Regions from separate parts of the Solibacillus daqui genome, predicted to be linked through region 2. Evidence: riboswitches for the same ligand, from Rfam matches in the RefSeq annotation. Region 2 holds a riboswitch; the other holds the start of a gene.
The links. A riboswitch is a leader RNA that binds a small molecule or an ion and turns the genes downstream of it on or off. The one in region 2 is predicted to bind FMN.
Positions count from the first base shown of each region.

Region 1: it holds a riboswitch for FMN, as region 2 does, so the genes downstream of both, O7776_RS05765 (ECF transporter S component) here and ribE (riboflavin synthase) in region 2, are expected to answer to the same signal.

Region 1 is NZ_CP114887.1:1,220,664-1,225,103, reverse strand. It holds gene brnQ (branched-chain amino acid transport system II carrier protein) at 1-1,024, opposite strand, end outside; gene O7776_RS05765 (ECF transporter S component) at 1,249-1,824, opposite strand; FMN riboswitch at 2,067-2,242, opposite strand; gene O7776_RS05760 (hypothetical protein) at 2,552-3,763, opposite strand; gene O7776_RS05755 (RNA polymerase sigma factor SigX) at 3,760-4,293, opposite strand.
Region 2 is NZ_CP114887.1:2,421,520-2,425,959, reverse strand. It holds gene O7776_RS11780 (GNAT family N-acetyltransferase) at 56-607, shown strand; gene O7776_RS11775 (NUDIX hydrolase) at 803-1,333, opposite strand; FMN riboswitch at 1,497-1,631, shown strand; FMN riboswitch at 1,800-1,933, shown strand; gene ribE (riboflavin synthase) at 2,064-2,696, shown strand; partial or broken gene ribB (3,4-dihydroxy-2-butanone-4-phosphate synthase) at 2,709-3,293, shown strand; gene ribH (6,7-dimethyl-8-ribityllumazine synthase) at 3,329-3,796, shown strand.

The DNA of each region.
Region 1 (4,440 bases), 1.2 Mb from region 2:
TAATAATGTTTGTTAATCCAAAGTTCGCAATTGTAAATGACACCACACATAGTACAATTACAAATACTTTATAGCTAATTTTCGGGAACACCTCATGGAAAAACTCACTACAAGATGTAATTAGCCCGATGCTCGTCTTTAAACATGCTAGCACAATAATAACCGCTAATAAAATCGCCCCATAAGAACCAAAATAATGATCCGCAACTGCAGCGAAAATTTGTCCGCCATTATCAAACGTACCGATCAATGTCACACTAGATGCACCCATATAAGCAATTAGCCCATAAATAAGCATCATTAAAGCCATCGCAAAAATTCCTGATTTCCACGTTGCTTTTGCAATTTCTTTTTTATCTGTAATACCAGTCCGTTTAATCGCATTAATAACAATTATCCCAAATGCCAATGACGCAAGGGCGTCCATCGTATTGTAACCCTCTTTAAAGCCCGTCATAAACGCTTCGTTAATATAGCTACCCGTAGGCTCAACAAAACTACCCATCGGTGAAAATAAACTGATACCAATTAAAATAAATAGGAAAATTAAAAATGCTGGCGTTAAATATTTTCCGATAATGTCCATAATTTTCGCCGGATTTAACGAAAAATAAAACACAATCGCAAAGAACACAAAACTAAATACCGCTAGCCAAATTTTCGTTTGTGCTGGATCAATAAACGGCTCAAACCCTACTACAAACGGTACAGTTGCAGTACGCGGAATCGCAAAGAATGGCCCAATTGTTAAATATAATGCCAAGGCAAAGACTAGCCCAAAAATCGGATGAACCTTACTCCCTAAATCACGTAGTCCATTACTTCCCGATAAGCCAATCGCCAATATCCCTAAAAATGGCAATCCAATCGCCGTTACTAAAAAGCCTGTTAGCGCAAACCAATAGTTTGTCCCAGCTAACTGCCCCATTTGGATTGGGAAAATTAAATTACCCGCCCCAAAAAACATACCGAACAGCATCGTTCCGATCACTGCGTATGTTGAAAATGGTATTTTTTTCTCCATTTCATTCGCTCCCATGATGTTTTCTACGTTGTCTAATAAACGAAATATATTGATTTTTACAACAATAGTCATTATGATAACAGGCTATTACGTCGAATACAATAGCGAATAGTTATTCTTAACCGCGTATCCTAGAATATTATCCCCCTTTTATGTAATAAAAAATACAAAAAAGCTATAGAATACAGCAAAACACTGCATCTCTATAGCTTGTTATAAATTATTTAAAGTGAATATTGTTTACGTTGATTTTCAATCCACACACGCATTGTACGATAGAGCATTGTTACCACGACTAACATTATCACACCTTTGACAATGTTAAACGGTAAAATCCCTAAGACAACAGTTTCATACATATTATATTCAAAGCCTAGTAAATACGTGTAAAGTGGTAAAAATGCTACATAGTTTAATACCGCCATACCTAGTGACATTACTACTGTCGAAACAACTAGACCTGACATTAACCCTTTTACTGAAGGGAATTTTTTATAAATGAAGTACGCTGGTAAAATGAATAATACACCTGTCGCAAAGTTCGCCATATGTCCTACTGGTATACCCTCTGGCGCTCCTGTATAAATCCAATCTAGTACGTTTTTTACTAGCTCGACCATAATACCGGCAACCGGCCCCATTGTAATAGCCGCAATTAATGCTGGCACATCACTGAAATCAATTTGTAAAAACACCGGGAACCATGGTAGCGGGAAATTTAATAACATCAATATGAATGATACCCCACTAAGCATCGCAATCGTTACGAACGAGCGTAACTTTAAACTTCTTTTTTGCATTTGCAATCTCTCCTCTTTGCTGATTCAGTCTCGCAAGAAGAAAGGACGATTCACTTCATTCCACGAAAAAACCCTTATGCACAAACAAGCATAAGGGAGAAATAGGCACACTTAAATAAAGGGTCTATTCGCATTGTTGTAGTATGAGACCAATTTCGTGTATGCAAAAAATATCCCACAATTTGCATAAGAAAAAATTGGCACTACGAACAAGCGACATTTTCATAAAATGACGACCGTACCTTCACCTTCTCCCATCCAGACTATACTGTCGGCTTTGGAATCTCACCAAATCCTGCACACAAATTGTGGCTCGCGGGCTGAAAAAGCTTTGACGCAACGTCCTCCAAGTAAATGGTCAGAAGTTGACACTTTTATTACCGCCGGTCGGGAATTACACCCTGCCCCGAAGATGAATCAATATGAAATTTGTTCGTAAAGTACGAATAACTTTACTACAATTACTATTATAAAATAAAAAACGGAATTGTAAAGACCTTTGCTTACAATTCCGAGTAAATTTATTTGATTAGATTCATTACGATCCGACGTAATTACCTCCAGATTTTTTTTAGCACGCTTGAAAAACACTTCTAAAAAAATCTGTGACATCCGCAAGGGGCATTAGGTCAACACGAAGTTGATCACGAAGGCGTTAGCACAGGACGTGACGCTTTTAGCCTTCGTACCACAATTCAGTCGAGGATTTAGACCCTGCTGAATCAAGTTAAAAGTTATATAAAACGATATTCGCTCCTATTGGCTTCTCTAAAGGCTTTGTGAAGTCAAAACCACTCCAATTATCTTGTACAATATGTTCAAATTTAATTTGTTTATCGAAACTTGCTGCCGTTAATAGCATTCCTTCAATCATACGCATCGCTGCTGTTGGCTCAAATTGTTCTAAATCAAGCGGCTGATCGAATGTAATCGTTACAATATTATCTTTTACTTCTGTATTAAATGTCACATCAGGTAAAATGGCTGATTGATATAGATCATTTGATTCAACTGCCATATTGTTTAATGCTTCTTCAACTGTTGAAAAGCTCGTATGGAAATTTGGGCTTAAATAATATGAGCCATCTTGTTTCTGATAGACAAAATAATTGTATTGTCTTTGTTCACCTTGTAATTGAATTGGCTCTGTCAAATTACCCAAATGATTGAAAAATAAAGGTTCACCTTGTTCATTTTCAAGCTGTACTTCCTTATAAGCATCTCCAAACGTATTGATTAATGCTCCGGTATAATTTGAAATGTTTGCTGAACTTGCATCATAATTATGTCCATCAGGTAATGTATGAATTATTCCGTCCTCTTGTTCATGAAATGTTCCTTTAAATGGGTGATACTCACTAAAGCCTAAAGCTGTTTCATCTATTTTCGATGCAAATGTTTCATACAATTGCAAATTCGTTGGATGATCTGTGCCTACTTTATTTAAAACGATATCATTTGGGATTAAAAAACTTACTGGAATACTTTCTGTACCAACTGATAAGCCCATTTCAAATAATGTAACACCTTCTAATTGCGATTCGTATACAAGTGTTTGTTGTGTCGTCGCATTTACAAAAGCACGCGTTGTCATCAATGAAGATTCCTCAGATTGGTCAGCCATTTTTGCTTCCATAGCGTCACTAGTTGATTCCTTTTCTCCTTCATCACGCGCACTGTTTTCCATTGAAATCGAGTTGTTCCCTATAAATTGTGAACCTATTAATACTAAAATAAATAATGACGCAATCGAGGCAATTAATGGTGTCCAGCGAATTCTTTTTTGTGCTACTTTTTGTAATTGAGGCGGTTTTTCATCAAATGCGCCTTCATCAATTAAACGCTGTAGTACTACATCTTTTGTTCGAAGATCATTTACTTTCGGCGCTTGTTTGAAAAGGTTTTCTAAATTCTCATCATCCCATTGCTCCTTGTTCATAATGAATCGCCCCCCTTTCCATCTTGCTGCTCCAATATTAAACGTAAATTTTTTAATGCCCGGTGCTGCGTTGTTTTTACTTTCCCTTGAGTCCACCCTAAAATTTCGGCAGTCTCCTGAATCGACAATTCTTGCATAAAGCGCATAATAATGACCATTTTTTGATCACCTGTACATTGTTCTAACGCTTCTAGTAATTGCCTAAGCTGATCACTTAACTCTACAAACTGTTCTGGTGATGGGCTATGTGATACGAGCTGCTCTGTCTCCCAATCAAATGCGGTAAATGCATGTTTATCCCGAACCTGCTTTTTTCGGAAGTAATCAATTGCAACATTTTTCGCAATGGAAAATAGCCAGGTTTTTTCGCTGCTTTTCCCTTCAAATCGGTCATAGGCATTCAATACTCTTATATAAACTTCATGAGAAAGATCTTCAGCAGCTGTGCGGTTTTTCACAATATAATACAAAAAGTTAAAAACATCGTGATGATACATATCGTATAACCGATGGAAAATGGATTGTTGCACCCATCCCACCTCCATTTCAATAATTTGTCGTCTCAATGCAAAAAAAGTTACATGTTGTAACAAGTTTATCGTAATTTTATTAAGTTTTATAGATTTGGTACTATCAATTACGCCTCGGCGTAATTGCGTCCAGATTTTTTTCGAGCT
Region 2 (4,440 bases):
ATTACATAACCGCCGTTTCTATTTCTCGTTACGATTTGTAAAGGGGTTAAAATGAATGAATATTCAAAAATTTAAGTCGGAAATTGAGGATTTAGTAGAGCTACTGTGTTCGAATGATTGGCCATATCATGCGAACGCTAGGCTTGAGAGACAATCGATTCGAAATGCCGCAGAAAAAGGCTATTATAGCGATGGAAGAGAGACATTTTGGATTATTTCTGAGCAACAAAAAGTTGGGATACTTGTAATAGATGATATCGATGATTCAATTCCACTATTCGATATTCGTCTTATCGAAAACGTGCGAGGTAAGGGAATTGGTGTAAAAGTATTACAGTGGCTTCAAGATTATTTGTTTGGTGAACTCGAGAAAATTCGAATTGAAGCTTATACAAGAGCAGATAATATTGCAATGCAAAAGTGCTTCATAAAGGGCAATTTTGTCAAGGAAGGCTATTTACGAAATGCTTGGGAAAACGAAGATGGAACAATTTCTGATTCTATGTTGTATGCAGCCATTTACGATGATTGGAAAAATAATACGATTACACAGCCAATACTAAACGATACTTTTCCCAATACTACATCGAAAGGTGAAATAATATGAGAAAGCCCTTAGAAGTAAAAGTACTTAAATACGGTGGGAAATGAGCAAGCTATACAAGCGAAAGAACGATTACTGAAGAAAATACAGAATAAAGAATTCCCGTTCGATGGATTTTTGGAGCAATCCTATCAATTGCTACTTGATGAAAAATTTCAAAAACAATAACAGTACTCAAATCAAAAACTCGTTCAGCAATTACTTGAACGAGATTTTTGTTAAAGTTCCATATTGATGGCGCATATCAAAAAGCAAATGAATAAAATGCTCATAAAACGGAATGAATGTTTCTTCCTGCATCATTTGTAATATCTCATCCTTTGATGCCCATTTCACAGCTTGTACTTCCTCTGGCTGAAGGACAAGTTCTGTTAAATTTACTTCATGCTCAATTAAATAATAATCATCAAAGCCACGTTCAAAATTAATTGTCAGCTGTGGGCGCATCTCTTCGAAATTGTACCAAATTCCAAGTTCCTCAAATAGCTCACGCGCGGCAGCTTGTTGGCTCGTGTCCCCAGTGATCGCACTACCTCCACATGAAACATCCCAATAGTTTGGCCAGCCCACTTTAAATGGTTGGCGCTGCTGAATTAACATCTCACCTTGATTGTTAAAGATACATACGTGCACAACGACATGAAATTCATCGTCCGCCATTTCACTACCTCTTGTAATGATTTTGCCTGTTTTGTTGCGGTGTTGATCGTATACATCCCAATTTTCCATCGAATGTTCTCCTTGTGTAAAATTTTGTAATAGACAATAGAAGTGCTATTATACTATAAATGTTGTCCAATTTTATGAACAATCTGAAAATAAAAAAGGCAATATTATTAATAAAATCTTTTCTTTTTCAAAAGATATGTTACAATAACATACGAAATTAAATAAATTCCTTCGGGGTCGGGTGAAATTCCCAATCGGCGGTGATGAGGTAACTCTAAGCCCGCGAGCCACCTTTGTGTGTGCAGGATTTGGTGTAAATCCAAAGCCGACAGTATAGTCTGGATGGGAGAAGGAATCGTAGCACTTTTTGAAAATGTAATACTTTCAAAAAGCTTTTTTGCCACACCGATTTTAGGGTGGGTAAAATTTACGCATCATTTTTTAACGTAAAAATGAGGCTTATTTGGCTATGTATTCAATCCCTGTACCCTGAGTATAGGGATTTTTTTATTTCACAATTTTAATACATTTCCTTCGGGGTCGGGTGAAATTCCCAATCGGCGGTGATGAGGTATCTCTAAGCCCGCGAGCCACTTTGTGTGTGCAGGATTTGGTGCGAATCCAAAGCCGACAGTATAGTCTGGATGGGAGAAGGAAGCATTGTGCGAGATTTTTGAAAAAATACAATCAGAAGTCTTATTTGACGATGCCAATTTTACCTCTCATCAAACTCCGACGCATTTCGTACGGGGTTTTTTATGTTCAAGATAATTGATATGAGGTGAGTAGGTTGTTTACAGGAATCATTGAAGAAATCGGAACCATCGAAAAAATAAATATGGGTACCGATGCGATGCAGCTAGAGATTAAGGCAACTAAGGTGTTAAGTGATGTGCAGTTAGGAGATAGCATTGCGGTGAATGGTGTGTGCTTAACCGTTACACAGTTTTCAAGCGACCGCTTTTATGCAGATGTTATGCCAGAAACGTTTCATGCAACAAATTTAACTTCATTACAAAAAGGTATGCCTGTAAATTTAGAGCGAGCAATGCATGCTAATGGCCGATTTGGCGGGCATTTTGTAAGCGGCCATGTCGATGGTATTGCAACGATCAAAAGTAAAAAAACAATTTCAAATGCGATCTATGTAGACCTAACAGTAGCAGATGGTTTACTTGAAAACTGTATTGTGAAAGGATCAATTACACTTGATGGCACAAGTTTAACGATTTTTGCACTTCAAAAAAATATGCTAACTGTATCCCTCATCCCTCATACAAGTCATCAATCCGTACTAGGAATGAAAAAGGTCGGGGAGCAAGTCAATGTGGAAACGGATTTGCTTGGTAAATATGTGAAACAGCATGTGCAAGCTAAATCATCCAATGTGACACGCGATTTCCTAAAAAGAAATGGATTTTAAGGAGAGGGACAAATGCATACAGTAGAAGAAGCAATCCATGCGCTTAAAAAAGGCGATATTATCATTGTTGTCGATGATGAAAATCGTGAAAATGAGGGAGATTTTATTATGTTAGGCGAACATGCGACACCTGAAAATATTAATTTCATGGCTATGCATGGTCGAGGGTTAATTTGTACACCGATTAGTACAAAAATTGCTGACAAATTTGCACTTACACCAATGGTTGAAGCGAATACTGATCATCATGGTACGGCTTTTACCGTAAGTATTGATTACAAAACAACGACAACTGGTATTAGCGCATTTGAACGTTCTGATACAATCCATGCGTTATTGGATGGAACGAATACGGCAGAGGATTTTAAAAGACCAGGTCATATTTTCCCGCTAATTGCAAAAGAAGGTGGAGTTGTTGTGCGTCGTGGTCATACAGAGGCTGCAGTTGACTTAGCAAAACTTTGTAAGAGTGCTGAAGTGGCAGTTATTTGTGAAATTTTAAACGAAGACGGCACAATGGCAAGACTGCCACAACTAGAACAATTGGCAGCGAAATGGGATATGAAACTAATTTCAATCGAACAATTAACACACTACGTAAAACTATCACTTGTTTAAAAAGGAGCAGCATAATGGGTAAAATTTTTGAAGCACAATTAATTGGAACACAACTTAAAATTGGAATCGTTGTAGGACGTTTTAATGAATTTATTAATGATAAACTTTTATCGGGTGCATTAGATGGATTAAAGCGTCATGATGTAAACGAAGAAAATATTGATATCGCATGGGTACCAGGTGCGTTTGAGGTACCATTTATCGCGAAAAAAATGGCAGAAACTAAACAATATGATGCAGTAATTGGTTTAGGAACGGTCATTCGTGGGGCAACAACGCATTATGATTATGTGTGTAATGAAGCCGCAAAAGGTATTGCAAAAGTGTCTTTAGATACAGGAGTACCAATTATTTTCGGCATTGTGACGACAGAAAATATAGAACAAGCTATTGAACGAGCTGGTACGAAAGCCGGTAACAAGGGGTATGACAGCGCGATTTCAGCAATTGAAATGGCCAATTTAAATCAACTGTTTAAATAATTTTTTGGGGGATGAGTAGTAATACTGCTCATCCTTTTTTATTTTTTCTCATAATGAGAAAATTCACTTCTAAAAAATGGATTAAGTATAGTGTTACTTATTTTCGGCGGGCACGGCATGACAGCATTATGACCACGTGGTACGTGTCCATACTACTGTCTTTAATGCCGCATGCAAGGCCCGCCAAACTAAAATGTTGCGTGTGAATTTAGTTAAAAGAGGACAATGCTGCCGCTTGCGCTAACGCGAGGCGGCGGGGAAGAATAAAATATGTCGCTGTTTACAGTATTGTATTTTGGATCAAACGTTATCTCTGCAAATAAAAATTAGCGATTTTGATTGTCTCAAAATAAAAATATTCTTAGACGAAAATAGACTTTATTTCAATTACAATGTTCGATTCTACACACTCCATTTAAAAGCTTAGTAATAAAAACAAACTTTAGTTTTATAGTAGAGTGCCGCGAAGTGAAGGGGCGGACTCCTTGGGGATAAAGCGTGCGCGGAAAATCCACTATATACTTGCCGCCACGCCCCCAGGAAAGCATGCCCCGTAGCGTAGCATAACGAATTGTATGATCTGCATGCACTATTTTCCGAATTTTGTAAATGCTTATTGTGAGATTTTATCTTCTAAATTGACA